DNA from 4 places in the Paraburkholderia pallida genome. Region 2 is predicted to be linked to each of the others. Evidence: riboswitches for the same ligand, from Rfam matches in the RefSeq annotation. Region 2 holds a riboswitch; each other region holds the start of a gene.
What was found. Region 2 has a riboswitch for cobalamin ahead of E1956_RS32130 (TonB-dependent receptor domain-containing protein). Riboswitches for the same ligand answer to the same signal wherever they lie in the genome.

Region 1 (7,626 bases), on a different contig from region 2:
GAATTCGGTCGTCAAGGACACGATGATTCTCGCCATCGCGGTGTTTCTCGGCATTTATCTGCCGGTTCATTACTACGGCAGTCACGCCGAAATGTTCCGCGCCATCGACGCGGCCAAGCCCGGGTTCCTCAGCTTCCCCGCGAAAGGCCAGAGCGTGACGTGGTTCCAGTCCACTGTGCTGCTCACGGCGCTGGGCTTCTTCATGTGGCCGCACACGTTCGGCTCGGTTTACACCGCGAGGGACGAGCGCATTTTCCGCCGCAACGCCGCGATCCTGCCGCTCTATCAACTGATCCTGCTGTTCGTGTTCTTCTGCGGATTTGCTGCGGTGCTCAAGGTGCCGGGCCTCAAGGGCGGCGACATCGACCTGTCGCTGTTCCGGCTTTCGCTGCAGACTTTCGATCCATGGTTTCTCGGCGTGATCGGTGCGGCGGGCGTGCTCACCGCGCTGGTGCCTGGGTCGATGATTCTTACCACAGCCTCGACGCTGCTTGCCAACGATGTCTATCGCGGCGCGCTGATGAAGAACGCCGACGATGCACGCGTTGCGAAGCTCGCGCGGTTTTGCGTGCCGGTGATCGCGCTCGTTGCGGTGGGTTTTACGCTTAGGGGCGGCGAGACTATCGTGGCGCTGTTGCTGATGGGGTATAACTTTGTTACGCAGTTGTTTCCGGCGCTGGTGTGCAGTCTCGCTGCGCGTAATCGTGTTACGAAGCAAGGGGCGTTCTGCGGGATTCTCGCGGGCGTGTTGGTGGTTGTGATTACCACAGTGCTGCATGTGAGCGTCGCGCAGTTGATTCCGGCTGCGCCTGATGCGCTTAAGGATATTAATATCGGGTTTCTTGCGCTTGGGGTGAATATTGTTGTGCTTGCAGCTGTGAGTGCGGTTACGCAGCCGCATGCGCATGCGGATCATAAGCACGCTAGCGTGCATTGAATTTTGATGATGGTCTTTTAGCGGTGATGGGCGGCGCGGTTTTGCGCCGCTTTCTTTTGGGGCGCTCGGAGTTTTGCGCGGTAACTTGTTTTCGCGGCGGGCCGCGGGCGTTGCCCCTGTGCGGGGCGGCACCTACTTTTCTTTGCAGCCGCAAAGAAAAGTAGGCAAAAGAAAGCGGCTCACACCGCTAGTGTGACGCCGTTCACCACTGCCATGTATGTCGGAGCGGCTCCGGGGCATCCGTCGCCTCGCACACTCCACGTAAGTGACAAGGGACTCATCCTTCCCGCCGTGCGCTACGCGCGGGCGGAAGGGTCTGCAAGGAAAACCAGCGGCGGGCCGGCGATTGCGTTGGGGGTACCATCCAGTAAATGCGAGGCGTGCTGACCGGTAAATGTACTGCAGTGCTAACCGATTAATACACTGGAGTGCTAGCCGGTGAATACACTGGAGTGCTAGCCGGTGAATACACTGGAGTGCTAGCCGGTGAATACACTGGAGTGCGAGCCGGTGAATGCACTGGGGTGCTAATTGGTGAATGCGTTGGGGCGCTAATCGGTGAATGCACGGGCGTGCGGGCTGGCGAATGCGTGGGCGAGCCGTCGAGCGAATATATTTGAGCGCGACAAACGCGTGTACATGCCACTGGTTCTGGATATACCCCACGGCGCGCGGAGCGCCGCCGGATGAATGAGCCCTTAGTCACTCCGGCGAGTAGCAAGTGATGGCAGACGCCCCGGAGCCGCTCCGATCAAAGTCGAGTGGTGAACTGCGTCACACTGGCGGTTTGAGCGGCTTTCTTTTGCCTACTTTTCTTTGCCGCGGCAAAGAAAAGTAGGTGCCGCCCCGCACAGGGGCGACGCTTGCGGCCCGCCGCGAAAACAAGTTACCGCGCAAAACCGCAATAAACCACCCCAATTTCCAAGAAATCAAATTTTCAAAAAAAAACTTACCGCTTAGACGCGCCATAAAGCGTCGACTCAGCAAACCCCTCAGCAGCAAGCACGCGCCCGACAATAATCAGCGCCGTGCGCTCGATATCAGTACTCTGAACCTTAACCACAATATCCGCGAGCGTACCGGTCACGCGTTCCTCATCCGGCCAGCTCGCGCGATAAATCACGGCCACCGGACAATCATCCCCATAATGCGGCCGCAATTCCTCCACAATACGCGCGATATGACGCACACCCAGGTGAATAGCCATCGTCGCACGATGTCGCGCCAGGTCACCTAGCGCCTCACCCTCAGGCATCGACGTCTTCGTCGCATAGCGAGTAAGAATCAGCGTCTGCGAAATACCGGGCAGCGTAAGCTCGCTACCAAGCGCCGCTGCGCACGCTGCTGTCGCAGTCACGCCCGGCACAACCTCATAAGGAATCCCAAGCTCGCGCAGCCGACGAATCTGCTCACCAATCGCACCATAAAGCGACGGATCACCCGAATGCACACGCGCAACATTGTGGCCCAAAGCGTGCGCGCTCTCCAGCAGCGCGACAATCTCATCGAGCGTCAGCGGCGCAGTATCCACCACCTGGTGCGCGCAATGCCCCTCGAGCACGGCAGGCGGCACGAGCGATCCCGCATACAGAATCACGGGACAACTGCGCACGAGGCGCTGCCCTTTCACGGTGATCAGCTCAGGGTCGCCCGGCCCCGCGCCGATGAAGAAAACAGTCATGCGTTGAAACTCCGCTGAATGGGTCAGATGTGCTGCACCACGTTGCCAAGCACGTCGATCACGTCTTGCACCGTGGTGAATTCCCGTTGCGCTGGCGGCAGCGCGGGCCGCCGCATCATCACCACGGGCAAGCCCAGCTCGCGTGCGATGGCGAGCTTTGCCTCGGTGGCGTCACCACCGCTGTTCTTGCTCACGATCACATCGAAACGCCCCGCCTCGCAAAGCATGCGCTCGCCCTCGAGCGTGAACGGCCCGCGCGCGTCGATCACGCCTGCACGCGCGTGTCCCGCGTGTGCGTCCAGGCAGCGTACCGTCCAATGCTGATGCATGGGAACCTCGTCGAGATGCGCGAGCGGTTCGCGTCCGAGCGTGAAAAGCACGCGCGAAAACGGCGCGATAGCTTCGATCACGCCCGCCCAGCCGTCCACCATGCGCCAGTCGTCGCCACGCTGCGGCTGCCACGGCGCGCGGCGCAACGCCCAGTACGGCACTTGTGCCGCCGCGCTCGCGCGCGCCGCGTTCGCGCTGATCTGCGCCGCGTAGGGATGCGTGGCGTCGAGCACCAGCGCGATGCGCTCTTCGGCGAGATAGCGCGCGAGGCCCTCCGCGCCGCCGAAGCCGCCCACGCGCACGGCACACGCCAGATCGGCGGGCACGCGGCCGAGGCCCGCAAGGCTGTACACATGCTCAGGCCCAAGCGCACGGGCAATGCGCAAGGCGTCGCCGGTGCCGCCCAGCAGCAGAATGCGCGCCGTCATGGCTTCACGGCTTCGTAAAGCGTGACGGGCAGCGCCTGGCGCCACGTATCGAAGCGCCCGAGGGGCTCGGCTTCGCCAACCCCGATCCGCGTGAGCGTGCCGCCGTGCTGCGCGCGCCATGCCACGAGTGCCGCCTCGCTCTGCACGGTCACGGCGTTCGCTACGAGGCGGCCACCGGATTTGAGGCGCGCCCAGCAGGTTTCGAGCACGCCCGGCACAGTCACGCCGCCGCCGATGAACACGGCGTCGGGCGCGGCAAGACCGTCGAGTGCGTCGGGCGCGCGGCCCGCCACGAGTTGCAGCGCCGGCACGCCGAGCGCGTTGCGGTTGTGTTCGATGAAGCGCTGACGCTCGCCGTTCGATTCGATGGCGATCGCGCGGCATGCCGGATGAGCGCGCATCCACTCGATGCCGATCGAGCCGCTGCCCGCGCCCACGTCCCAGAGCAGCGCGCCAGGCGTGGGCGCGAGGCGCGCGAGCGTGAGTGCGCGCACGTCGCGCTTGGTGAGCTGGCCGTCGTGCAGATAAGCGTCGTCGGGTAAGCCGGGCGTAAGTGTCCATGCGCGCGCCGGTGCCTCGCCATTGGCCTCGCATTCGAACGCGACGAGGTTGAGCGCGGCGGTTTCATCGGCATGCCATGCGTCGGCGCGGCCTTCGATGCGCCGCTCGAGTGAGCCGCCCAGGTGCTCGAACACCGTGAGCCGCGTCGCGCCGTAGCCTTGTGCCGAGAGTAGCGCCGCGAGCGCCGCGGGCGTGCGCCCATCGGCGCTCAGCGCAAGCACGCGCGAGCCCGCGTAGAGATGACGCCAGAGCCCGGCGAGCGGCCGGCCGACCAGCGAGACCACGGCCGTCTCCTGGAGCGCCCAGCCGAGGCGCGCCGCCGCGAGCGAGAGCGACGATGGCGCAGGCAGCACGTCCATCTCGCCCGGCGCCACGTGACGCGCGAGCGTCGCGCCCACACCGTAGAACATGGGGTCGCCGCTCGCGAGCACGCAGACGCGCTCGTGCGTGGCGCGCAGCGCGAGCAGCGGCTCGACGCTGAACGGCTGCGGCCAGGGCTCGCGGCGCGCCTGCATGCGCGCGGGCAGCATCGCCAGATGGCGCGCGCCGCCCGCCACCGCCGCCGCCGCGAAGAGCGCGCGCCGCGCCTCGCGCCCGAGCCCCGCGTATCCGTCTTCGCCTATGCCGATCACCGTCAGCCACGCCCGCCTGCCCTGCATCCGCTCTCCGTTTCGCATTGCACGCGGGCCGCACTGAATCGCGGAAACGCGCTGGAAAACGGGCATAATACCGCTTCCGCCGGCGCCTGAAGGGCGAAAGCTCGAAGGCAGCTTTGCATGAGCCCGGAGTCAGCGCGTTGCATGGGGTTGGAGTCAGTGCTGAAGCACTAACTCCAACCGACAGCTGAAGCGCTCACTCCGGATCGCAACAAGGGAACACAGCGAAGCTGTGGCCGCCCCCGCGACTGTGAGCAGCGAGACCGCATCCATCCAGGCCACTGGTTTTACCGGGAAGGCCGATGCGGTTGACGACCTGCGAGCCAGGAGACCTGCCGGCCGAAAGTTTGTTCGCGCGCGTCCAAAGCCTGGCGGGGTGTACCGGCTTCGATCGCAGCGCGCGGACGTTTTCGCGTTGTCGCGCTCCCGCATGGCGCCCCGCAATCGCCGCTTCGCAGCGCGGTCGCGGCGGCATGCCCGAGCGCGCGATGCATGCACGGTGTCCCTTGAATCACGACTCGAAGCCCGCTTTGGCTCCTGCTGCGCTGGCCGCGGCCCGCCGTTCGGCGTGCCCGGGTCTCGTGCGCGTGGTCGCGGCGCGCGACGGCGGACTGTGCCGCATCCGCCTTGCGGGCGGCGCGCTCACGGCCGCGCAGGCGCATGCGATCGCCGAGGCCGCGCTCACCCATGCGAGCGGCACGCTCGAGTTGACCAACCGCGCGAATGTGCAGGTGCGCGGCGTGCGCGCGGGCAGCGAGACAGCACTCACCGAGGCGCTAGTGGCGGCGGGTCTGGGGCCAAACGCATCGGCGCACGCGCACGGCGACCTCTGCGCCGCCGACGAATTGCGCAATCTGATGCTGAGCCCGCTGGCCGGACTCGATCCCGACGCGCTCATCGACACCACCACGCTCGCCGCGCCCATCGTCTCGATGCTGCAGAGCGAGCCGCGATTCGCGGCGCTCTCGCCCAAGTTCGCGCTGCTGCTCGACGGCGGCGAGCGTCTCGCGGCGCTCGATCATCCGCATGACATCTGGCTCGCGGCCGCGCGCAACGCAGATGACGTGCGCTTCGTATTCGGCCTCGCCGGCTGCGTTGGCGACGGTGCGCTCGGCGGCGTTGCATCCGCACACGCGCCCGCGCTCATTCGCGCGCTGCTGCATGCGTTCCTCGACTTCGCGGAGCCCGGCCAGACGCGCATGCGCGAAGTGCTCGCATCGCACGATGCCGATGCGATGCTCCAACGCGCACTTCATCACGCCGATTTCCCCATCGCGTGCAACGATGCGGGAAATGAAACGGCATTGCAGGCATGGCGACGCGAGCCAGTCGACCTCTCGTTGCGCCTCGGTGCACATGCACTCGACGGACTCGCCATCGCTCACGCGGACGCCAAGGGCTACGCCGGCTGCCAGCCGCCGCTCGCACGGCTCGATGCCGCGACGTTGCACGCGCTCGCCACGCTTGCGGAAGAACACGGCGACGCGACGCTGCGCGTCACGCCCTGGCAAGGCGCGATCTTGCCGAACGTGGCGCAACGCGCCATGCCAGAAGTGCTCGACCGCCTGCGCGCGCTCGGCCTCGTGTGCGATAGCGCCGACCCGCTCGCGCGCACGATCGCCTGCACGGGCTCGGCCGGCTGTGCGAAGAGCCGAGCCGATACCAAGGCCGACGCGCTGCGTCTCGCCGCGCAGCTGCCGCCCGGTGTGCATGTGCACTTGAGCGGCTGCGAACGCTCGTGCGCGGCCGCGCATCAAGCACCGTTTACGCTGCTCGCCGCCACGCCCGGCCACTATGACCTTTACGAGCGCGACCCAGCCGCCGCCCCTTTCGGGCGCCTGGTCGCGCGCAACCTGACGATTGAAGCCGCCGCGCGCACCCTCGCGCAGCGGCCCCGGAGCACCCCCGATGTCTGACTACATTCGCGACGGCCAGGCGATCTATTGCGAGTCGTTCGCGACGATCCGCGCCGAAGCCGATCTCTCGCACATTCCCGCCGACCTAGAAAAGCTGGCCGTGCGCGTGATCCACGCCTGCGGCATGGTCGACGTGGCCGCCGACCTGGCGTTCTCGCCCGGCGCGGGCCGCGCCGGCCGCACGGCGCTCGCAAACGGCGCGCCCATCCTCTGCGACGCGAAGATGGTCGCCTTCGGCATCACGCGCGCGCGCCTGCCTGCCAGCAACGCCGTGATCTGCACGCTCGACGACCCCGCCGTGCCCGGCCTCGCGCGCGAGCTCGGCAACACGCGCTCGGCCGCCGCGCTCGAGCTGTGGCGCGAACACCTCGAAGGCAGCGTGGTCGCCATCGGCAATGCGCCCACCGCACTGTTTCACCTGCTCGACATGATCGCGGCCGGCGCGCCGCGCCCCGCGCTGATCCTCGGCATGCCGGTGGGCTTCGTCGGCGCCGCCGAGTCCAAGGCCCTGCTCGCCACCGCCGCGCACGGTGTGCCGTTCGTGGCCGTGCACGGGCGGCGCGGCGGCAGCGCCATGGCCGCCGCCGCCGTCAACGCACTTGCTTCGGAGATCGAATAAATGTCCATCAAAGGCCGTCTTCACGGCATCGGCGTTGGCCCCGGCGACCCCGAGCTGCTCACGCTCAAGGCGCTGCGCCTCCTGAAGGCCGCGCCCGTGGTCGCGTACTTCGTCGCCAAAGGCAAGAAAGGCAACGCGTTCGGCATCGTGGAAGACCACCTGCACGCGCAGCAGGAACGCCTGCCGCTCGTGTACCCGGTGACGACCGAAGCGCTCGAGCCGCCGCTCTCGTACGAGGCGATCATCGCCGACTTCTACGACGGCGCCGCGCAAGTCGTTGCCGGCCATCTCGATGCGGGCCGCGACGTGGCAGTGATCTGCGAAGGCGATCCGTTCTTCTACGGCTCGTACATGTACCTGCACGACCGCCTCTCCGAGCGCTACGAAACCGAAGTGGTGCCGGGCGTATGCTCGATGCTCGGCGGCGCGGCCGTGCTGGGCGTGCCGCTCGTCTACCGCAACCAGAGCCTCGCAGTGCTCTCAGGCGTGCTGCCCGAG
Region 2 (7,626 bases):
CGCGCACCAGCAGCGTCAGGTCGGCAAAGCGCGCGAGCGGCGAATCGCTGCTGTCGGTGAGCGCGAGCACACGCACGCCCAGATGCGCGGCGCGGCGCGAGAGCTTGATGGTGTCGTCGACGTAACGGGGAAACGCGATGCCGATCAGGAGGTCGTCGCTGCCGGCGCCGAAGAGCCGGCGCGCGGCGTGCGTCGGGCCACCGATGGTGGACAGCGTCTGCACGTTGTCGAGGTAGGGCAGCAGCGCGAGCTCCATGAGTCCCGCCAGAAATGCGCTCGTGCCGGAGCCCACGATAAAGACACGCCGCGCCTTCATGATGGCGTCGACGGCGGCGGCCGCCGCGGCGCTGTCGATCGACTGGCGCGAAGCACGGAGGTTGACTTCGGCCTGCTCAAGCGAGGCGCCGAACAGCTCGGCGCCGCTCGTAGGCGACTCCTGCGCCGTGCGCAGCCGCTCGACCGGCGCGAGCGTGGCCTCGAAGCCGCGCACGAGCGCCTCGCGAAACGCGGGATAGCCGTCGAAGCCCAGCGCGCGCGCGAAGCGGTTGGCCGTGGCCACCGAGGCGCCCACGGCGTGCGCGAGCTCGTCGATGCGCATGGTCGCCGACTGGAACAGATTGGCGAGCACATACTCGGCCATGCGCCGATGGCCAGGCGTGAGGTCCGGCATCGCCGCGTTCAGGCGCGCGACGATTTCGGCATCAGGTGAATCGGACGTCAGCGGATGGGGTGACCGTGCGGCCATGGGGAACCTGGGCGTGTCAGCATAACGATGTAAATATAATTACACGCCAGCCCTCATCTGAAAATTCGTTTTCATCGAGACAAGGGTTTATCCCAGGTAAGCCATTCGTAAAAACGCCCGGGTTCCTCATCGGAACACCGGGCGTCTGGACATCTTCGCAACACCTTCAAAGCACTTTCACGAACGCGCGTCGGGCGCGCTCAGTTGGGGCTCACAGCGAGCTGCAGCGGCTCACAGCGCGGCGGCCACGGCCTTGCCCACGTCGGCCGTCTTCGCTGCACCGCCCATGTCCGGCGTGCGCGGGCCTTCCACGAGCACCTTCTCGATTGCCTGCATGATCGCGTCGTGGGCGGCCTTGAACTGCTCGTCGCCGTTGCCGAGGAAGTCGAGCATCATCGCGCCCGACCAGATCATCGCGATCGGGTTGGCGATTTCCTTGCCGAAGATGTCGGGCGCCGAGCCGTGTACCGGCTCGAACAGCGACGGGAACTTGCGCTCCGGGTTCAGGTTCGCCGATGCCGCGAGGCCGATCGTGCCCGTGCAGGCGGGGCCGAGGTCGGAAAGGATGTCGCCGAACAGGTTCGATGCCACCACCACGTCGAAGCGGTCCGGCTGCAGCACGAAGCGCGCGCAGAGGATGTCGATGTGCTGTTTGTCCCACTTCACGTCCGGGTAGGCTTCGCCCATCGCGGCCACGCGCTCGTCCCAGTAGGGCATGCTGATCGAGATGCCGTTGGACTTCGTGGCGGCCGTGAGCTTCTTGCGGCCGCGCTGGTTCGCGAGCTCGAACGCGTATTTCAGGATGCGGTCCACGCCTTGGCGCGTGAACACCGACTCCTGCAGCACGAATTCGCGGTCCGTGCCCTCGAACATCTTGCCGCCCACCGAGCTGTACTCGCCCTCGGTGTTCTCGCGCACCACGAAGAAGTCGATGTCGCCGGGCTTGCGGTTGGCGAGCGGGCACGGCACGCCGGGCAGCAGGCGCACGGGGCGCAGGTTCACGTACTGGTCGAATTCGCGGCGGAACTTGAGGAGCGAGCCCCACAGCGAGATGTGATCGGGCACCTTGTCGGGCCAGCCCACGGCGCCGAAGTAAATGGCGTCGAAGCCCTTGAGCGTAGCGAACCAGTCGTCGGGCATCATCTTGCCGTGCTCGAGATAGTAGTCGCAGCTCGCCCAGTCGAAGTGCGTGAATTCGATCTTCAGGCCGAACTTCGCGGCCGCCGCCTCCACCACGCGCACGCCCTCGGGCATCACTTCCAGGCCGATGCCGTCGCCGGGAATCGCCGCGATCTTGAAGGTCTTGCTCATGTCTCGTTCTCCGTTGCCTGGCACGCCTGGATTGGCGCGCTCTCCGTGACTGCAAGGATGCCTCAAAGGAGGCTGGAGATAAGCCCCCGACGTGTGGAGACATTGAACACGAAATGTGAATAATCGGGGGGCATGGCTGGGGCGGCCAGCTGCGCCCTTTCAAGCGAGGCTTGGCTGCTTGTCTGGCAGGACGGCTCTGAGTATTTAATCTGAAATCTTGTTTTCGCGGTGGTCCGCGAGCGTTGCCCCTGTGCGGGGCGGCACCTACTTTTCTTTGCAGCCGCAAAGAAAAGTAGGCAAAAGAAAGCGGCTCAAACCGCTAGTGTGACGCCGTCCCCCTCTGCCCTGTATATCGGAGCGGCTCCGGGGCATCCGTCACCCCGCACACTCCGCCTTAGTGACAAGGGGCTCATTCTTCCCGCCACGCGCTACGCACGGGCGGAAGGGGCTGCAAGGAAAACCGGGTGGGCTGCCTGACGAATACGCGGGAGTGCTGCCGCCTAATATGTTGAATTCCTACTAATGCGCAAAAGCGCCTCCATGTAAATCCACTGGAGTCCTACCGATTTTCGAGAGTGCTTCCATGAAAATACGCTGGAGCCCTACGAGTACGCGTACATCCCCATGGTTTTGGAAATGCCCTACGGCGCGCGCAGCGCCGCCGGATGGATGAACCCTTAGTCACTCCGGCGAGTAGCAAGTGGTGGCAGACGCCCCGGAGCCGCTCCGCTATAAGGCGAGTGGGGGACTGCGTCACACTGGCGGTTTGAGCGGCTTTCTTTTGCCTACTTTTCTTTGCCGCGGCAAAGAAAAGTAGGTGCCGCCCCGCACAGGGGCAACGCCTGCGGCCCGCCGCGAATACAAGTTAAGGCCAACGCGCCAAAAAACCCACACCAAACCAGCGTGCGACGAGCCGCACAGGCTCAAAGAACATTTTCGCAACGCCCAATCCGCAATGAGTTGACGCGCGCAAGGCGCGCCCCTTACCCTTGCGCCCTGATGGTTCCCGGCGACGGGATCAAAAGGGAACGCAGTGGGCGCACATGCGCCACGAGTCTGCGGCTGCCCCCGCAACTGTGAGCGGCGAGTCCATGCCGAACGTGCCACTGGGAAACCGGGAAGGCCGGCAAGGGGCGTCGACCCGCGAGCCAGGAGACCTGCCATCGACCGAGGTCCAAGCAGCCGCAAGGGGCGGGGTGTCCCGAAGCGCCAGCACCGCATGCATGCGGTCGCCCGTTGCATGGACAGCCCGACCTCAGGATCAGTCGCATGTCCACCACCATGATTGAAACGGTTCCCGCGCAGAGAACCCGCCGCCGCGTTGCCGGCACTTACCCGATTTCCGGCCCTGCCAACCAAGATGTCCGCCGGACCACGCTGCGCCCACTCGCGGCCGCCTGCGCCTTCGCTGCATGCGCATGGCACGGCGCGTACGCCGCCGACGGCGCGCCACCGGCGCCGCTATCGCCCGCCGAAGCTTCCAGCACTTCAGCCACTTCCGCCGACGACACCGGCACCACGCTGCCGAACATTCTCGTGGTGGGCGACACGCAACATCTGCCGCAATCGTTCGACCAGCGCTACGCGAGCACCCAGGTGCTCACACGCGAGGACCTCGACCGCCTCTCGCCCGCCGACCCGAGCATCACGCAGGCGCTCGCGACGCTGCCGGGCGTGACCGTCTCGCAGAGCGGCGGTCCGGGCTCGCTGACCTCGGTGAGCATTCGCGGCTCGGCGGGCAATCAGGTCGCGGTCTTCATCGACGGCATTCGCGTGGGCTCCGTCACGACCGGCGAGGCCGAGTGGGCCGATCTGCCAACGGAGGCGTTCGACCGCGTCGAGGTGATCTCGGGCCCGGCCGCCGCCTCGTTCGGCGCGGACGCCGTGGGCGGCGTCGTGCAACTTTTCACGCGTCACGCGTCGAACCTGCCGAATCAGACGACGGTTTCGTTCGGCGGCGGGTCCAACAAGACCTTCGACACGCAGTTGCGCACCTCCGGCACCGTGCCATCGACGGGACCGCTCGCGGCGCTTGGCGGCCTCACCTACTCGCTCGGGCTGCACGACTACAACACGGCAGGCATCGACGCGACACGCCCCTGGGCCTACGGCCACGAGGACGGCCGCAATCCGTATCACGCGCAGGACGTGAATGGGCGGCTCGGCTACGCGCGCGACAACTGGTCGATTTCCACGTTCGCGCTGTATCACCGCTCCGATCTTTCCTATGACAATGCGGGCGGCAACGACCGGCAAGCCGATTATCAATTGACGACCGGCGTCGCGTTCCACCTCGACATCACGCCGTTTACGCAATTCGACCAGTCCGTGGGTTACGCAACCGATCGGCAATTCATCTACTCGAACGATCCCACGATACCGACTGACGAATTCAACTCGACGCGTTTTTCCACCTCGACCTCGATCACGCATCAGGAGACCGGCCACACGCTGTTCGGGCTGCCGCTTTCGGGCGAAACCAAGCTCGCCTACGACTTCTCGCGCGAGCTGGCATTTCTGCCCGTCGATGTCCCGAGCGGCCTGCCCGCACGCAACGACTCCGCCGTCTCGCTGCACCAGTCCACCACCCTTGGCGACGTGACGCTGTTCCTCGCCGGGCGCCACGAGATCGTCCAGGGGCAGAGCGTCAATACCGGCAACGCCGCGCTCTCGTGGGCGATCACGCCGGTCTACACGGCGCGCGTTTCGTACGGCAACGCATTCCGCCTGCCGACGTTCAACGACCTCTATTACCCGGGCTACGCGAACCCCAATCTCCAGCCCGAGCGCAGCGACAGCGTCGAGGCGGCGCTCGACGCCAACACGTCGTTCGGCACCTTCACGGCGGCGATATACGACACCCGCGTGCACGACCTGATTACCTACGATTCGCAGACCTTTCTGCCGGTGAACGTCGGGCGGGCGCACATCCAGGGGATCGACCTCTCGTACAAGGGCACGCTCGGCAAGTCCACGCCCGTGAGTCTCGCGGTCGGCATTCTGAATCCGCAGGACGTGACCGACCAGACCTGGCTGAACCGCCGCCCGCGGCAGACCGTGAGCCTCAGCGTCGACCACACGTGGGACGAATTCAATCTCCATGCATTGAGCACCGGCGTCTCGCTGCTCTACGGCGGCTCGACCTATGACGATCAATTCAATACGCTCTATTTACCGTCGTATACAACGGTGAGCCTGCGAGCCTCGTATAAGGTGAATACGCACCTGATGCTGTCCGCCTCGCTATCGAATCTGTTCAACCGGCAATACATGACTGCCTACGGCTATAACACGCTGGGCCGGACGGCATTCGGGAAACTCACTTATACGTTCTGATGCCAGGCGGTGCGCCGCTCGCGCGGCGCACCGCCTGCACTCACGAAATCCACTCGGCGTGCAGTTTCTCGGTCTCGCCCAGATAGTCGAGCACCCAGCGCAGCACGGGTGGCGTTTTCTGGCCGTACCATGCAACGCAGCATGGGCTAGGCGTCTTGGGATGCGCGATCGCCTTCTCGATCAGGCGGCCGGACTCGACGAAGGGCCGCGCGAGATGCACGGGCATATAGCCGACGCCAAGCCCTTCCACGAAACAGTTGATGGCGCGCTGCCAGTCCGGCACCACGAGCCGCCGCTGGCCGGGCAGCAGCCAGGTGTCGCGGCGCGGAATTTCGCGCGAGGTATCTTCCAGACAAATCGCCGGAAACGTGGCGAGCACCTCATTGGTCAGCGGCGACTGGGCAGCGGCGAGCGGATGATTCGGACTCACGAGAAACGCCCACTCGATCGCCCCCATGTCGCGAAAGCAGAATTCCCCGCCAACGGGCACCGCCGTCGTCGCACCGATCGCAATATCGGCGCGCCCCGTGGCGAGCGCCTCCCACACGCCGTTGAACACCTCGATGCGCACGATCAGCTCCACGTTGTCGAAGTGCCGGTAAAAATCGGCCATCAACGCGTTGATGCGATGACTCGACACGATATTGTCTAACGCAATGGAAAGACTCGGCTGCCAGCCATTGGCCACGCGCAGCGTTTCGCGGCGAATTTCCTCTATTTTGTTCAGGACGCCCCGCGCTTCGTTCACGAAATGCTGCCCGGCTTCGGTGGGCACCACGTTGCGATGCAAGCGCCGGAATAGCACGACGCCCAGTTCCTCTTCAATGTTGCGCACCGCGTAACTCACGGCCGAGGGCACCCGGTGCAGCGTCCTGGCTGCGGCGGTAAAGCTGCCGGTTCGCGCGATCAGCTCGATGAGCTGGAGCGACTCGATAGACAGCACTTCACGTCTCCTTGCTGTGAATTCCTTTGAAGGCACGCGTGAAAATATACCGTTTCACGTTCGATCCGCGCAGATCGATACTGTTACGGGCAGTATTTGAACAACAACGCGGTTTTTAGAGCGGAGGAATTATGGCAAACAACGTAATTGGACTTGGCGCCATCGCGGCGCTCGGTGGCTGCGCGGTCGCCCTGCAAGGGCAATTCATGGGGCTCATGGCAAAGAGCATTGGCACGACCGGCGGCATTTTCGTGAATTACATCAGTGGCGCCGTGCTGGCGATCGTGCTGCTGGCCGCGGCTCAAGGCGGGAGCCTCAAGGCGTGGACCGAGGTGCCGTGGTATGCGCTTTCGGCAGGCGCACTCGGTCTCGTCATTGCAGGATCGATCGGTTATACCGCTTCGCGTCTCGGGCTCACGACGGCGTTTACCATCATCGTGGCCACGCAATTCGCCGTGTCGGTCATGCTCGATCACTTCGGCTGGCTTGGCGCCACCGCACGCCCGCTCGAAATGACGCGCGTCCTGGGCGTGGGCGCAATCATTACCGGTGTCTGGCTGACCTCGAAATGAGAGCAAGGCCGGCTGAAATAATCAGGCCCGCCATTGCAAAAATGTAAAGCGAGGATTCTTGAACGGCCGCGATGAAAAACGTCGGCGGCGAATGCTTTGCGGTGAAAACCGTAGCCGGCGTTGCGCCGCTCCTCGTGGGAATCAGCGCAACGCCGGCTGTGGCCAGGCGGCTTTATCGGGCCGCCGGATCAAACACGCTTCTATCAGGCTGCGGCCGGTGCCGGTGCAGCAGGAGCCGGCGCTGCGGCGGCACGTGCCTTGCGTGCAACCGTCTTGCGCGGCGCAGCGGCCTTCTTCGCGGGTACGCCTTTCTTGCGACCGCGCTTGGCCGCGACGGGCGTGGCGGCACGACCGGCCGTGGTCTTTTTCGCGGTGGCGGTTTTTGCGCCGGCCTTTTTCGCAGCCGCGGCCTTCTTCGCGCCGGCGGTTTTAGCCGATGCCGCCTTGGGCGCCGCGCCTGCCTCGATCAGGAATTTCGAACGGTCTTTGACGTCGCGAATCCAGGCCGGCGCACGGCCGCGCCCGGTCCAGGTTGCGCCGGTTTTCGGATCGGCGTATTTCGGCGCGACCGGATGCGCATTGGGATGCAGCGCTTTTGCTGCGCCATTTGCAGCCTTGGCGCCCGGCTTCCGGCCACGCCTTTTCCCGACGAAGCTCTCGATATCGGCAAGGTTCAAACCGTGCTTGTGCATCAGATCGCGAATTTTTGCGAGCCCGAT
Region 3 (7,626 bases), 500 kb from region 2:
CGTCAGCTCGATCACGCTCAACCGCACGGCGCTCGGCCGCTATACGTTCGCGCTGGGCAGCAATGAAGAGGCCGTGCGCCTTTCCGGCGTGAATGTCGACCGCTGGAAGATCGCGATTTACGCGCTCGGCGGCTCGATTTGCGGCATTGCAGGACTGCTTATCGCATCGCGTCTGAACTCGGCGCAGCCGGCGCTTGGCCAGGGATACGAACTGGAAGCCATCGCGGCCGTCGTGATCGGCGGTACGTCGCTGAGCGGGGGCTCGGGCACGATACTCGGCACCATCATCGGTGCTTTCATCATGAGCGTGCTGACCAATGGCTTGCGCATCATGTCGGTTGCGCAGGAGTGGCAGATCGTGGTGACGGGCCTCATCATCATCCTCGCTGTCTATGCGGATATCTTGCGGCGCAAGAGAAGCTGATGGTCCACCTCTGGAGGAGAAACCCCATGTTGAAAAGAAAACTCATTGGTGTCGTGATCGGAGTCGGCGCGCTAGTCGGGGTGACCGGTTCGACGTATGCCGAAGAGCCGTACATTCCGCTCATCTCGAAGGGCTTCCAGCATCAATTCTGGCAAGCGGTGAAAGCGGGCGCGGAGCAGTCGGCGAAGGAGCACAACGTCAGGATCACTTTCGAAGGCCCGGAAACGGAGGCGATGGTCGACAAGCAGATCGACATGCTCTCGGCCGCGCTCGCCAAGAAACCGCAGGCGCTCGGCATCGCCGCGCTCGACAGCAAGGCGGCCATTCCGCTGCTCAAGCGCGCGCAGGCCGAGAAGATACCCGTGATCGCATTCGACTCGGGCGTCGACAGCAACATTCCGCTGACGACGTGCGCAACGGATAACCTGGCCGCCGCCGCGCTCGCCGCCGACAAGATGGCGGAGATGATTGGCGATTCAGGCGAAGTCGGCGTGATCGTGCACGACCAGACCAGCCGCACCGGTATCGATCGCCGTGATGGCTTTCTCAACGAGATGAAGACGAAGCACCCGGGCATCAAGATCGTTTCCGTGCAGTACGGCGGCGGCGACCACCTGAAGTCGGCGGAAATCGCCAAGGCGATGATTCAGGCCAATCCGAACATCAAGGGCATTTTCGGCGCCAATGAAGGTTCGGCGGAAGGCGCGGCGATCGGCGTCAAGGAATCGGGCAAGAAGTTGGTGCTGATCGGCTATGACTCGGGCAAGGAGCAAAAGGACGACATCAACTCCGGCCTGATGGCGGGCGCGATCACGCAGAACCCGGTTGGCATTGGCAAGTGCGTCGTCGATTCCGCGGTGAAGGCGCTCAAGGGCGAGAAGCTGCCCAAGAAAGTCGACACGGGCTTTTACTGGTACGACAAGACGAATATGACCGATCCGAAGATCGCCGCGGTGCTTTACGACTGAGCGGGTGTGAAAGCGCGTCCTGAGGGGACGCTTCGACGCTGGGTAGGCCAGCGCCGAAGGCAAGTCCCCCGCGCTTGAGATGCTGCTCGACACGCGCCGCCGGACAGCCGCCACGCGGGCTGATCGCGATTGTGGCTCGGCGGCGCCCGATTTGCCGTTCTTGAAAAAAGATCACTCTGAGTGATCTTTTTTCGTTATTGCTATGCCGCCGGGTTGGCCGGCAGGTCGTCGTAGCCTTTCATCCGGTAGATCGCAAACGAAAGGAGCCACGCCAGAATGAACACGCCGATGATAATGAAGCCGAGATCATTGAAATTGTCGTTGAGCATGCCAATGACGTCCCAGAACGCACCTTTGAGGTTGAACTGGTCGCCAAGCAGGCCCAGCGTTTCGATGCCGCCGATCAGCACCGCAACGAGCACCGAGACCAGCGTGATCGTGAGGTTGTAATAGAGCTTGCGGATGGGGCGAACGAACGCCCAGTCGTACGCGCCGAGCATCAGCACGCCGTCGGTCGTGTCGACGAGCGACATGCCCGCGGCGAACAGCACGGGAAACACCAGCACGACCGACATCGACACGCCTTGCGCAGCCTGGCTCGCCGAAATGCCGAGCAGGCTCACCTCCGTTGCCGTATCGAAACCGAGGCCGAACAGGAAGCCGAGCGGCAGCATCCACAGCGGTCTCGACACCAGACGGAACAGCGGCCGGAACAGCCGCGCCAGCAGCCCGCGGCTGTTGAGCAGCAGATCGAGATCGTCGTTGCTATAGGGCTCGCCGCGCCGCACCTTGCCGAACGCGCGCCACACGCCGCGCAGGATCACGATGTTCATCGCGGCGATCAGAAAGAGAAACAGCGCGGACACGCTCGTGGAAATGACGCCGCCAATGTCCTTCCAGGCCTCGACACGGCTTTCGAGCGCGGCGGCCGTCGCGGCCACGGCTGCCGCCACGATCAGCACCACGGCGGAGTGCCCGAGCGCGAAGAAGAAGCCGACGGTCACGGGCCGCTGGCCATCTTGCATCAGCTTGCGCGTGACGTTGTCGATGGCGGCGATATGGTCGGCGTCCACGGCGTGACGCAGTCCGAAACCATAGGCGAGCAGGCCGGTGCTCAAGAGCAGCGGGTGCGCATGGAACGCGATGAAGGCCCAGATCCAGGCGCCGATATTGAAGGCTGCGAGAACGACGTAAATGCCGGCGACGCGGCGGCGAAGCGTTCCTTGCACGGGAACGGTTTCGATAACAGTGGACATGAGACAGATCCTGAGGTCGGGCTGTCCTTGCAACGGGCGACCGCTTGCGGCGGTGCTTGCGCGCCGGGACACCCCGCCCGTTGCGGCTGCTTGGACCTCGGTCGATGGCAGGTCTCCTGGCTCGCGGGTCGCCGTCTCGTGCCGGCCTTCCCGGTTTCCCAGTGGCCTCCTTCGGCACGGACTCGCCGCTCACAGTTGCGGGGGCAGCCGCAGACTGAAGGCATGTGCCTCTACTGCGTTCCCTTTTCATCCCGTCGCCGGGAACCATCAGCGCGCAAGCGTAACGGCCGCCTACCCGGCGCGTCAACCGTAAGACGAAAACCGGCGCGAACAAATCGCTATTCCCTTCGCATTCCATACGAATAGCTTACGAAATGAATTGCATGCCTGTGATGGCCAATGCGTTCGCGATTCCGCGAGGGAGGCTGATCCCGCCTATCAGACGACCCTGCCTGTCTGGCGCGGGCGTTGCGTGCCATAATTCGGCGTCTCCACTCCACTTGCTCACCTGCGCGCGCCATGTTCCGCGTCCGTCTCCAGAAGCTCGGCAGCCTGCTTGGATTGCTTGCAATCCTGATGGCCACGCTCGCGCCGACGGTTTCGCAGGTGCTGGCGTCGCATCAGCAGTTGAGCAACGCGCTCGCCACCTATTGCACGGTGGAGAGCGCCGCCGATCCGGCGGGCCACGACAGCCAGCCGGCCCATTCGGCGATGCCGCACTGGCAAGCCTGCGCATACTGCGGGCTCCTCGCCCACGTGCCCGCGCTCACCGGCGGCGCGATCGCGCTTGCCGTCATGCTGCTGGTCGTGCGTGTAGCCGCGCCGCAGGCGTGGGCCGAAGTTCGCGCCGCCTTCGTTCACACCGCGGCGCAACCCCGGGCGCCTCCCGTTTTCTCCTGATTCGTCGTGCTATCAACCGGGTGCCGCATTGCGCAACGCGCAGGCGGCCGCTGCTCGCGCACGCACGCGACGGCCACCCACGACAACTGGAGAAAACAACATGCTCAACCTTTTCAGGCAACAGGCGGCGCCCGTGCGCGCCGCGCTCTTTGCCGCGGGCGCAATCGCGTCTCTTTCGGCGTCCTCCACCGCATCCGCTCACGCGGTCGTCGGCGACCGGGTCTTTCCGGCGACGATGGCCGTCGACGATCCCGGCGTCGGCGATGAATTCAACCTGCAGTACAGCCACATCAAGACGCCCGACAGCAACGGCAACGACATGAACGTCAACACGGTGTCGTACGAGTGGGACAAGCTGATCACGAAGAATCTCGCGTTCAGCATCGCGAGCGACTATGTGGGCCAGAACTCGCCGGACGGCAACGCGAAGGGCTGGGATGACGTGACCCTCGGCGCCAAGTACCTCGTCTATGCGAACCCGGAGCACGAGTTCATGGCATCGGTCGGGCTGCTCGCCACGATCGGCGGCACCGGCGCCAAATCGATCGGAAGCTCGTTTTCGACATTCACCCCGACCGCCTATTTCGGCAAGGGCTTCGGCGACTTGCCCGCATCGCTCGGCTACCTGCGCCCGTTCGCCATCACCGGCACGATCGGCCCGAACCTGACGACGGCCTCGTCGGACCAGGGGCCGAACTCGCTGGGCTGGGGCTTGACGCTGCAGTACAGCATTCCCTACCTGCAGCAGCAGGTGAAGGACCTCGGACTGCCTCAGCCGTTCGCCAACCTGATTCCGGTCGTCGAATTCCCGATGAGCACCTGCACGGCGGGTGCATGCGCGGGTCAGACGACGGGCACGATCAACCCGGGCCTGCTCTGGACGAACCGCTACGGGCAGTTCGGCGTCGAGGCACAGATACCCGTCAATCACGCGTCGGGCACGCATACGGGTATCCTGGTGCAAGCTCATCTCTACTTTGACGACATGTTCCCGAACTCGCTCGGCAAGCCGCTGTTCTGACCCAGGAGGACGCTACTCATGAAACTGCACACGACCACACGCGGCGCCGTTGCCGCCATTCTGATCGCTGCCTGCCAGCTCGCGCACGCGCATGCCTACCCGACCCATCAGGCGCCTGGGGCCGGCTCGACCGTCCCGGCTTCGCAGAAGGAGGTCGCGATCGACTTCGACGACGGGCTCGAACCCGCGTTCAGCTCGATTACCGTCACGGACGCGAAGGGCAGTGCCGTCACCAGCGGCAAGGCCGTTGTCGACCCGTCGAACAAGAAGCACATGTCCGTTGGGCTCAATCCCCTGACGCCGGGTGTCTATACGGTCAAGTGGGTTGCCGTGGCCGATGACGGGCACCGCACGCAGGGGCACTACACCTTTACGGTGAAGTGACCGTGGAGCCGCTCGTCGCCGTGCAGATCGCCGTGGCGGCCCTGCAGAATCTGCTGTTCGCGATGGCGGCCGGCTCCCTCGCGTGCGCCTTGATGGGCAAGCGCAGCGGCATCGCTGCGTCCGCCGCGCTGCGCAGCGGGCAGGCGGGTCTTGCGATCGTGCTGACGCTCACGGCACTCGCGTACCTCTGGCTGCAGGCGGCCGTGATGAGCGGCTCGCCACTGGCCGGGGCAGGGCCGGCGGTCACTGCCGTGCTCACGCAATCGCACTATGGCGTCGCGTGGTCCGTTGGATTCATTGGCGCGGTGCTGGCGGTGTTGAGCCGCCTCTCGGACCGTCGGGGCCTGCCGCTGTTTGCTGCCGGCCTCATCGCGTGGGTCGCGGGAAAGGCTGCGGCCAGTCATGCAGCCGATGCGGGCGACTTCTCGGCGCGAGAGCTCATCCACGTCGTGCATCTTTGCGCCACGGCGCTGTGGGCCGGCAGTGTGATCGTGGCCGGCCTGCTGGCGCGGCGTCTGTGGCGCGTCGCGAGCGCGACGGCGGTGCAGCGCGCGGCGTTTTGCGCGGCGTTGTCCCATCTCGCGACAGCCGCGCTCGTGATCGTGCTCGTCACAGGCTTCTATAACGTCGTGCAGGATACGGCGCATGCCGACGCGCCGCTCGTTCACACGCCGTGGGGCCATATACTGGCGGCCAAGCTCGCCTGCGTTGCGCTCGCAATCGCATTGGGCGGCTGGAACCGCATGGCGGTCCTGCCCGTGCTGCGCACACGCGCGGAAGAAAACGACCCGGCATACGGCGCTGCACAGCAGCGCTTCGACACGCTGCTGGCGATCGAGGCGGTTGCCATGGTTGCCGTGCTGGTGCTCGCGGCGGTGCTGGGCCATACCGCGCCCGGCGGCGGCTAGCATTTGCGCGCCGCGCAAGCCGCGGCCACCGAGCGTGAACGGCGTTTGCATCGGCGTCAGCATCCGTGGCTTGCGTCGAGTCCGCGTGTGCCTCAGAACGCGTAGCGCAAGCCAGCAAAGATGCTGCGCCCCTCGCCCGGATAGAAGATCGCCGTCGAAGCCGTGCGCGCGTCGGCAACGGTGCTGATGTCGCTCACGTAGCGCTCGTTCGTGAGATTGCGCGCGTCGATATAGACCGACAGGCCGTTGCGGAAGTCCCATCCCGCCTGCACGCCGAGCAGGGTGTAGCCGGGCACGCGCAGCGTGTTGGCGTCGTCGGCCCAGGCGCCCGCGGGCACCCAGTCCACCGACGCCGAGATATGGAAGCCATCGGGCCGGGAATAGCCGAGCGCGGCACGCACGACATTGACGGGCACGCCGGCGATGCGGTTCGAGCCGTATTGCGGGTCGTCCTTGAAGCGGAAGTCGCTCAGGTTCCACAGGCCCGAGAGCGTGATCTTGTCGCCCGCGCCGCGCCGCGCAATGTCGCGCAGCAGATCGACCGATACGCCTGCCTCGATGCCTTGCAGCACGGTCTTGTTGGCGTTGAAGGTCGAGGCGGGAATATTCGGGTCGGTCGTGTATTGCAGCAACTGGTCGCGCACGAGCGAGCGGTATGCCGTGACGTCCCAGCTCACGCGATCATGCGTGCCGCGCGAGCCGAGCTCGACGGTCCAGGCATGCTGCGAGGCGAGCGGCGTGAAGCGCGTCGTTCTGCCGAAGGTCTGCGTGAGGTCCGTGAAGTCGGGCACGTCCTGGCTGCGCGTGATGTCGGCGAAGGCCTGAATGTCGCGCGCCGGCTGCCAGAGCACGCCGAGCTTCGGATTCACGCCGCTGAATGTCTCGCTCGTGGACTTGTACGTGGGGTCCGCTGCGAGCCCGCCGTGATCCACGTACTCGCGCACGTCGCGCAGCGCCTTCACGCCCGCCATCAGCGCGACCGTCGGCAGAACGAACAAGCGGTCCTCCAGATACGCCTCGTAGTTGTAGGCGTTCTGGGACGCATTGAGCGTTTGTGTGCCCCGTTCGCCGGAGACGTTGACGTACTGGCGCGCCTGGGTATTGCCGCCAAAGAAGCGCGCGCCGGCGATGATGTCATTGCGCATGCCGCCGATATCGAGCTTCGCGGTGTAGCGCGGCGCGAATCCATAGGTCCAGCCGTCCTGATCGAGAACCTGGAAGATCGGATGATAGAGGCTCTTGTGGATAGCCCAGGTATCGAAGGTCAGTTCGCCGGTGTCGAGCTTGAGCGTGGTGCGGTTCGCAATGCGCTCCGTGCGCGTGTTGCGCGCCTGATCGCCGGCGACGGCGCCAGGCGCGGCTTTGGTGGGATTGTTGAGCGCATCGGAGAGCGACAGCGTGCCGGGCAGCAACTGGTTCACGACATAGGCCCCCACGTAGAAGCGCGTTTCGAGCGTGGGACTGAAGCGATAGCCGATGTTGGCGTTGAACTGCTGGTAGTTGCCGGTTGCATGATCGCGATAGCCGCCGGAATGGTCGCTCGAAAACGTGGCGATGAAATCCAGCGGCCCAATCACGCGCGAGAATTGTGCGCTGCCGCGCACGGTGCCAAAGCTGCCGCCTTCGAGGCGCACGATGTTGGGCACTTCGGCGGTATAAGCGGTTGGCGTGAGGAAATCGATTGCGCCGCCGAGCGTCGACGCACCATAGGCGAGCCCGTTGCCGCCCTTGTAGACCTCGGCGGCCTGTAGCGCGAGCGGGTCGA
Region 4 (7,626 bases), on a different contig from region 2:
CGCGCGATGACGCGCTGGCGGGTTTGAGTATGTGCGGACGGGGGCAATTTTCCCCAGGCCGGGGCCGGGGTTGTGGACTAAGCTGATTTCCACGTGCTGCGGCAATGGTTGCCCGCAGGCGACGCCCTTTGCATGGGACGGGAGACAGACATGTACGACCACGTGGGTCTGCGCGTGCAGGATCTTGCACGCAGCTTACGATTTTACGAGGCGGCGCTGGCGCCGCTCGGTTATGGCGTCTGCGTGCGCTATGGCGATGACGTCGGCATCGGTAAGCCTGGCACACCGAAATTCTGGCTCCACACTGTGCCGGTCAGCAACACCGACAAGCCGCGCGGCGCGCACGTGGCGTTCGCTGCCGCGAGCCGCGCCGAGGTCGACCGCTTCTACGCTGCCGGCATCGAGGCGGGCGGCGTGGACAACGGCGCACCGGGCCTGCGGCTCGACTACAGTCCCGACTACTACGGCGCCTTTCTCATCGACCCGGACGGCAACAATATCGAGGCGGTCACTTTCGGCGCCTGACCTCGTTGCGTGCCCGGCATGAGCTGGTCGGGCATGCCGGGCTAGTGGTCAGCCGTGCCCGCGTTCTCGCCTTGCGGCGCGTCTTCGCCTTGCGGCGCGTCTTCGGCGTGCAGGTCAGGCCAACGGTTTTCGTACACGCATTCGCCGAGTGCCCGGCGCTCCGCCCAATGCTCCATCTCGAGCATCGGCTTCGGATAGAACTCCGCGACATGGCCCACGCAGAGGATCGCCACGGGCTTCGCGCCGGCCGGCATGCGCAGCAGCGTGCGCACGTCATCCACGTCGAAGATCGACACCCAGCCCATGCCGAGCCCCTCGGCGCGCGCCGCGAGCCACATGTTCTGGATCGCGCAGGCCACCGAGGCGAGGTCCATCTCCGGCAAGGTGCGGCGGCCGAAGATGTGTGTCTCGCGGCGGTCCATCAGCGCGACGACGAGCAGTTCGCCGCATTCGCGCATGCCTTCCACCTTGAGCTTCATGAACTCGTCACGGCGCTTGCCTAACGCGTCGGCGGTGGCGAGGCGCTCGCGCTCGACGGTCTCGTGCAACTGCTCGCGCAATGCGGCGTCGGTGATGCGCACGATCCGCCACGGCTGCATGTAGCCCACGCTCGGCGCGTGATGGGCGGCGTCCAGCAGGCGCGCCATCACCGCGGCATCGACGGGGCCGGGCGTGAAGTGCCGCATGTCGCGCCGTTCGTAGATCGCGCGGTAGACCGCCGCGCGTTCGGCTTCGTCAAAAGGCTGTGCCATGGAAGAGTGCGGCCGTGAAGGTCGGGTTGGATGGCCAATAGGCGTGCATGTAGGTCGCGACAATCGAGCCGTGCCGATAGAGCGGCTCGCCGTCCGCGCCCGTTTGCGCATGGCGTGCGCGTAGCGCAGGCGCGAGCGGCGTACTCACGCGCGAATAATGGAACGTGTGGCCGGTGAGCATCCCGTGCGTGCCGTCGAGCCGCTGCATGCCGAGCGCCGCAAAGCGCTTTTGCATGACGGCCTCGCCCGGCAAGAGGCCGAGCATCGGCGTGCGCGTGCCGTCGACGCTAGTGAGCGCGTCGAGCAGATACAGCATGCCGCCGCATTCGGCCACGAGCGAGCGCCCCGCAATTGCATGCGCGCGCAACGAATCTGCGCTGCACGTGTTGCGTGCGAGCGTTGCCGCGTGTAGCTCGGGATAGCCGCCGGGCAGATAGATGGCATCCGCCGACGTGGGTGCGGGTTCGTCGGCAAGCGGCGAGAAAAAGCTCACGCGCGCGCCCAGCGCGTCGAGCAGCGCGAGATTAGCCGGGTAGATGAACGAAAACGCGGCATCGCGCGCGATGGCGATGTGCATGCCGTCGAGCAGGCGAGGCACGCTCGCGAGGGGATCCGCCTCGCTCGCCTGAAACTCGACCGCTGGCGGCAATTGCGCGAGCGCGGTTTGCGCGAGGGCGTCGGCGGCGCGTTCGATGCGCGCATCGAGATCGTCGATCTCGCTGGCCTGGTGCAGGCCGAGATGCCGGTCGGGCAGCGAAAACGCCGCGTCGCTCGCAACGTGGCCGAGCCAGCGGATATCGGCGGGCAGCCCCTCCTGCAACATTTGCGCATGACGCGGCGAGCCCACGCGGTTTGCGAGCACGCCATGAAACGGCACGTCGGTGCGATAGCGCGCGAGCCCGAACGCAATCGCGCCGAAGGTCTGCGCCATCGAATTCGCGCCGATCGCGGCGGCCACCGGCACGCCGAATTTCGCGGCGAGATCGGCGCTGCTGGGCGTGCCGTCGAAGAGGCCCATCACGCCTTCGATCAGGATGAGATCCGCTTGCGAAGCCGCTTGCGCGAGCAAAGCGCGGCACCCCGCTTCACCCACCATCCACAAGTCGAGCGACATCACGGGGGCGCCGCTCGCGCGCTCGAGGATCATCGGATCGAGAAAGTCCGGGCCGGTCTTGAACACGCGCACGCGCCGTCCCATGCGCCGGTGCAGGCGCGCGAGGCCCGCGGTCAGCGTGGTCTTGCCCTGGCCCGATGCCGGCGCGCTGATGAAGAGCGCGGGGCAGGCGAGCGCGGCTGCCGTTGCTGCGATCGCTGCCATCGCGTCAGAACTCCACGCCCTTTTGCGCCTTCACGCCTTGCTCGCGGTACGGATGCTTCACGAGCCGCATTTCGGTGACGAGGTCGGCGGCTTCGATCAGCGCATCGGGCGCGTGACGGCCCGTGACCACGACGTGCTGCATGGCGCCGCGCGCGGTGAGCACGCCGAGCACTTCGTCGAGCGGCAGGTACTCGTACTTGAGCACCGTGTTGAGCTCGTCGAGGATCACCATGCCGTATTCGCCGCTCTCGATCATGCGCTTCGCGGCGTCCCAGCCCTTGCGCGCGGTGGCGATGTCGGCGTCGCGATTCTGCGTGTTCCAGGTGTAGCCGTCACCCATCGTGATGAAGTCGCAGTGCGCGATGGTGCCGAGGAAATCGCGCTCGGACGTATGCAGCGCACCCTTGATGAACTGCACCACGCCGAGCTTCATGCCATGGCCCAGCACGCGCACGGCCATGCCGAACGCCGCCGTGCTCTTGCCCTTGCCGTTGCCGGTGTTGACGATGAGCAGGCCCTTTTCGTGCGTCGCGGCGGCCTGCTTCTTTTCGTGGCCTTCGCGGCGGCGCTCGGTCATGCGTTGGTGCGATTCGGGATCGGTTTTCATCGTCGCGGGTGTGTCCTGTGTTGCGGTCTTCGTCGCGGTTCTTCGTGCGGTTCGGGCCGGGAATGTTGTTTCGATTGCGGCGCGCTGTGGTGCGTTACTGTGCGCGCCTGCAGCGTGTCCGATTCATGCGGTGGCTTGTGCGCCGGTTTGGGTGTCTTCCTGTGACGCCTCGGCGAAAGCCGCGATCGCGACGGTCACGCCGTCGAGCGCGAGCTTGCCGCGCACGAGCGGGCCGCCTCGTGCGGCGAGCCGTGCACACGGCTCGCATACGCCCTCCACGCCAAAGCGCGCATACGCCGCCACGCTAACCGCGGACTGCACGCCCATGGCGTTCACGCTTTCGCGCGCGAAGGCCTGCAACGGCAGCGCATGCCTGGCGCAGAACGCGAGCAGGGCGGCTTCCGCGGCTTTCGCGTCGAGCGTGGCCACGGCCTTCACGCTTGCCAGCGGCCAGGCGCCGAGCGCCACATGCACGGCCGCCTCCACCTGCGCGAGCGTCACGCCGCTGCGGCAGCCGAGACCCAGCGCGAGCGGCGCTGGATTGTGCACTGATGCCGGGGCGGCGGGCAAGGCGTCGGGGAGCAGGGAGCGGTTCACGGGAATGCGCGAGTTCGAAGGCGTGGCGTGCGCAGAGCAGGACGCATTGCCTGGCATGGCCGCCAGGGCGTGCATGCGATGCGCTCCGGATGCGCGCATACGATAGCACACGCATTCCGGCCTTCGCGCACGGGCCGCGGCGCGCCAAGGGTAAAACCGGAGCGCACGCAAAGGGCTCTGCGCAGGCCATGCACGGGCCACGCGAGCGGCCGCTGCGCGCTTCCTGCAACGCACTCGCCGGTTGACGCGAGTGCGGCCCACGCCTACACTCGCACGCACTCTGGTGCTCGCGTGCGCTTACGTTCTGCACGCGGTTAAACGGGAATCAGGGAGCCATCCCGCCACGGGCATGGCCAACCTGAACTGCACCCGCAACGGTACAACGAGCGCGTCGGCCGCAAGGTCGATGCAAGCCGCTTCAAAGCATGCATGGCATGTGTGATGCCACTGCGCAGGCGGGCCGCGAGGCCTGCCGCGCGGGAAGGTGGAGCGGCGCTTCGTCAGTCCGGATACCGGCCAGATACGAGGGACGCGCGCTGCGGGGTTGCGGCGCCGGGTCCATGATTTCCATGCGTCAGCCGGGCTTCGCTCGTCGCGCGTCTTTGCGTTTCACCGTTGTGCAAGCCTCGCGGCACGCCACGCTTCGCCTTCGCGCAGCCTTGCTGCCGGTGCGCCTTGCGTGGGCCGGCAGGCGCGCGCGGTGCAGGCCGCGCCGTGTTTGACGGCGCCAGGCAAGGACGTGCGCGCGAGCGTTACGCGGCGCATCCCACCTGCGGCCGCGAGCCGAAGGAGCACTTCATGCAAACGCAGCACATGCGCAAGATCCCCGTCACCATCGTCACGGGCTTTCTGGGCAGCGGCAAGACCACGCTGCTGCGGCACATCCTCCAGCACGCGGGCGGGCTGCGCGTTGCCGTGATCGTCAACGAGTTCGGCGAGCTCGGCATCGACGGCGAGATCCTGCGCGGTTGCGGCATCGGCTGCGACGAGGACGGCAACGAAAAGGCCGGCGCGCTCTACGAGCTCGCCAACGGCTGCCTGTGCTGCACCGTGCAGGAAGAGTTCTTTCCGGTGATGGAGCAACTGCTCGAACGCCGCGGCGAGATCGATCACGTGCTGATCGAGACCTCGGGCCTCGCGCTGCCCAAGCCGCTCGTGCAGGCCTTCAACTGGCCGTCGATCCGCAACGCGTTCACCGTTGACGCGGTCGTGACCGTGGTCGACGGTCCCGCCGCCGCGAGCGGCCAGTTCGCGGAGAACCCGCAGGCCGTCGATGCGCAGCGCAAGGCCGATCCGAATCTCGATCACGAGTCGCCGCTGCACGAGCTGTTCGAAGATCAGCTCTCGGCGGCCGACCTCGTCATCCTCAACAAGACCGATCTCATCGACGCCGCGGCGCAGGAAGCGCTCATCGAAGACCTGCGCGAGGAGTTGCCGCCGCAAGTGAAGATCGTGCGCGCCCAGCATGGCCAGCTCGATCTGCACACGCTGCTCGGCCTGGAGGCGGCTTCGGAGGAGAGCATCCATCTGCGCCACGACCATCACGGTTCCGCCGACGATCCCGACCATCATCACGATGACTTCGACTCGGTCGTCGTGCAGGGCAGCGCGAGCTCGCGCGAGGCCGCGATCGAGGCGCTGCAAAAGCTCGTGGACGCGCACACGATCTATCGCGTGAAGGGTTTCGCCGCGCTGCCGGGCGCGCCGATGCGCCTCGTGATTCAAGGCGTGGGCCGCCGCTTCGACAGCTACTTCGACCGCAGCTGGAATGCTGAGGAAAGCGCGGCGCAGCCGCTCGTGAGCCGCTTCGTGCTGATTGGCGAGGATCTCGACGCGGCGGTGCTGCAACGCGCGTTCGATGCCGCGCTCGCTTCGGTGCAGACCGCGCCGGCGCAATGAGCGTGCGTATGCACTCGAACTTGCACGTACTGACTCACTGATACACAGAAGCACGCGAGAACGCCATGCATTTGCTGCGCACCACGCCGGGCGGCTTCGTCGACGACACGCAGGGCGTCGTCCGCATCGACCAGCAGCCTGCCGAGATCGTCGTGCTCAGTTCCGCCGACACGACGCTCGCCCTGCTCGCGAGCGTCGTGCCGCGCCTGCCCGCGGGCTTCCCGAGCGTGCGGCTCGCGAACGTCACGTATCTGCGCCAGCCCGCCTCGGTGGACTTTTATGTCGACGATGTCCTGCAGCATGCGCGCGTGGTCGTCGTCGATCATCTGGGCGGCGAGACGTACTGGCCTTACGGCATCGAACAGGTCGTCACGCTCGCGCAAAAGCGCGGGCAACTGCTCGCGATGTTTTCGGGCGACTTGCAGGAAGATCCGAACCTGATCGCGAAGAGCCGCGCCGAGCCCGAGTTCTGCCGGCTGTTGTGGCGCTATCTGCGCGAAGGCGGCGCGGCCAACGCCGAAGGCTTTTTGCGCGCGCTCGCGTGGCAGGCCTTCAAGTGGGGCAGCGAACCCGCGCCGCCCGTGGTGTTGCCCGCCGCCGCGCTGTATCACCCGCAGCGCGATATCGCGACCATCGACGACTGGCGCGCGCGCTGGCAGCCGGGCGCACCCGTGGTGGCGATCCTGTTTTACAAGGCGCATTTGCAGGCCGCCAACACGGCCGCATTCGATGCGCTCATCGACGCGCTGGCCGAACGCGGCATCAATCCGCTGCCGCTCGCCATCACGTCGCTCAAGGACGCGCTGAGCCGCGACGTGCTCGACCGCCTCGCGCTCGAGCACGATGTCTCGCTCGTGCTCAACACCACCGCGTTCGCGGCCTCGTCGCTCGACGACCCCGAAACACTCGCGATCGCGGGCGATGCGCCCGTGCTCCAGGTGATCCTGAGTGGCGGTAACCGCGACGACTGGGTCAACGACAATCACGGCCTCAATTCGCGCGACATCGCCATGCATATCGCGCTGCCCGAAGTCGATGGCCGCGTGATCACGCGCGCGATCAGTTTCAAGGGCCTCGCGTACCACTGCAAGGCGACCCAGGTGGACGTGGTCCGCTATCAGCCCGATGCGGAGCGCGTGGCGTTCGTCGCGGAGCTCGCGCGGCGCTGGTGCAGGCTGCGCCAGTTGCCGAATGCGCAGAAGAAGCTCGCACTCGTGCTCGCGAACTATCCGATGAGCGAAGGGCGCATCGGCAATGGCGTGGGGCTCGATACGCCGGCATCGGTCGTGGGGATACTGCGCATGCTGCGCGACGAGGGCTATCGCGTCGCCGATCTGCCCGAGGACGGCGAGGCGCTCATGCACACGCTCACGCAGGGCGTGACCAACGATCCCGATACGCGCGCGCTGCGTCCCGCGTGGCAGAGCCTCGCGCTCGACGACTACCGCAAGCGTTTTGCGCAATTGCCCGTGGAGGCGCAGAACGCGCTCATCGCGCGCTGGGGCACGCCCGAGCAGGACCCCACGGTGCGCCGAGGCCGCTTCATGATCGCGGGCTGGCGCTGCGGCCAGGTGTTCGTCGGCATCCAGCCCTCGCGCTCGCGTGGCGACGACAGCTACGCGAACTATCACGATGCCGAGCTCGTGCCGCCCCACGCGTATCTCGCGTTCTACTTCTGGCTGCGCGACACCTTCGGCATCGATGCGATCGCGCACGTCGGCAAGCACGGCAATCTCGAATGGCTGCCGGGCAAGAGCGTGGCGCTTGCCGAGTCCTGCTGGCCCGACATGGTGCTCGGGCCGCTGCCGCATCTGTACCCGTTCATCGTCAACGACCCGGGCGAGGGGAGCCAGGCAAAGCGCCGCGCGCAGGCCGTGATCGTCGATCACCTGATGCCGCCGCTCACGCGCGCGGAGAACTACGGCCCG

Region 1: it holds a riboswitch for cobalamin, as region 2 does, so the genes downstream of both, cobG (precorrin-3B synthase) here and E1956_RS32130 (TonB-dependent receptor domain-containing protein) in region 2, are expected to answer to the same signal.
Region 3: it holds a riboswitch for cobalamin, as region 2 does, so the genes downstream of both, E1956_RS34245 (HoxN/HupN/NixA family nickel/cobalt transporter) here and E1956_RS32130 (TonB-dependent receptor domain-containing protein) in region 2, are expected to answer to the same signal.
Region 4: it holds a riboswitch for cobalamin, as region 2 does, so the genes downstream of both, cobW (cobalamin biosynthesis protein CobW) here and E1956_RS32130 (TonB-dependent receptor domain-containing protein) in region 2, are expected to answer to the same signal.

The regions. Positions count from the first base shown of each region.
Region 1 covers NZ_CP038149.1:1,637,569-1,645,194, forward strand. Annotated here, with positions in the region: gene E1956_RS22490 (sodium:solute symporter family protein) at 1-937, shown strand, start outside; gene cobM (precorrin-4 C(11)-methyltransferase) at 1,887-2,618, opposite strand; gene E1956_RS22500 (cobalt-precorrin-6A reductase) at 2,642-3,376, opposite strand; gene cbiE (precorrin-6y C5,15-methyltransferase (decarboxylating) subunit CbiE) at 3,373-4,596, opposite strand; cobalamin riboswitch at 4,765-4,947, shown strand; gene cobG (precorrin-3B synthase) at 5,082-6,509, shown strand; gene E1956_RS22515 (precorrin-8X methylmutase) at 6,502-7,128, shown strand; gene E1956_RS22520 (precorrin-2 C(20)-methyltransferase) at 7,129-7,626, shown strand, end outside.
Region 2 covers NZ_CP038150.1:1,248,086-1,255,711, forward strand. Annotated here, with positions in the region: gene E1956_RS32120 (MurR/RpiR family transcriptional regulator) at 1-745, opposite strand, end outside; gene E1956_RS32125 (tartrate dehydrogenase) at 977-2,056, opposite strand; cobalamin riboswitch at 3,040-3,235, shown strand; gene E1956_RS32130 (TonB-dependent receptor domain-containing protein) at 3,326-5,392, shown strand; gene punR (DNA-binding transcriptional activator PunR) at 5,433-6,335, opposite strand; gene E1956_RS32140 (DMT family transporter) at 6,467-6,907, shown strand; gene E1956_RS47510 (H-NS histone family protein) at 7,111-7,626, opposite strand, start outside.
Region 3 covers NZ_CP038150.1:1,749,716-1,757,341, forward strand. Annotated here, with positions in the region: gene E1956_RS34235 (ABC transporter permease) at 1-424, shown strand, start outside; gene E1956_RS34240 (ABC transporter substrate-binding protein) at 451-1,392, shown strand; gene E1956_RS34245 (HoxN/HupN/NixA family nickel/cobalt transporter) at 1,593-2,648, opposite strand; cobalamin riboswitch at 2,738-2,931, opposite strand; gene E1956_RS34250 (DUF2946 domain-containing protein) at 3,168-3,548, shown strand; gene E1956_RS34255 (transporter family protein) at 3,649-4,569, shown strand; gene E1956_RS34260 (copper resistance CopC family protein) at 4,588-4,953, shown strand; gene E1956_RS34265 (CopD family protein) at 4,956-5,861, shown strand; gene E1956_RS34270 (TonB-dependent receptor family protein) at 5,954-7,626, opposite strand, start outside.
Region 4 covers NZ_CP038149.1:1,652,021-1,659,646, reverse strand. Annotated here, with positions in the region: gene E1956_RS22580 (DUF4136 domain-containing protein) at 1-10, shown strand, start outside; gene E1956_RS22575 (VOC family protein) at 151-525, shown strand; gene bluB (5,6-dimethylbenzimidazole synthase) at 567-1,277, opposite strand; gene E1956_RS22565 (cobyrinate a,c-diamide synthase) at 1,261-2,595, opposite strand; gene cobO (cob(I)yrinic acid a,c-diamide adenosyltransferase) at 2,600-3,202, opposite strand; gene E1956_RS22555 (cobalamin biosynthesis protein) at 3,326-3,874, opposite strand; cobalamin riboswitch at 4,064-4,334, shown strand; gene cobW (cobalamin biosynthesis protein CobW) at 4,598-5,698, shown strand; gene cobN (cobaltochelatase subunit CobN) at 5,764-7,626, shown strand, end outside.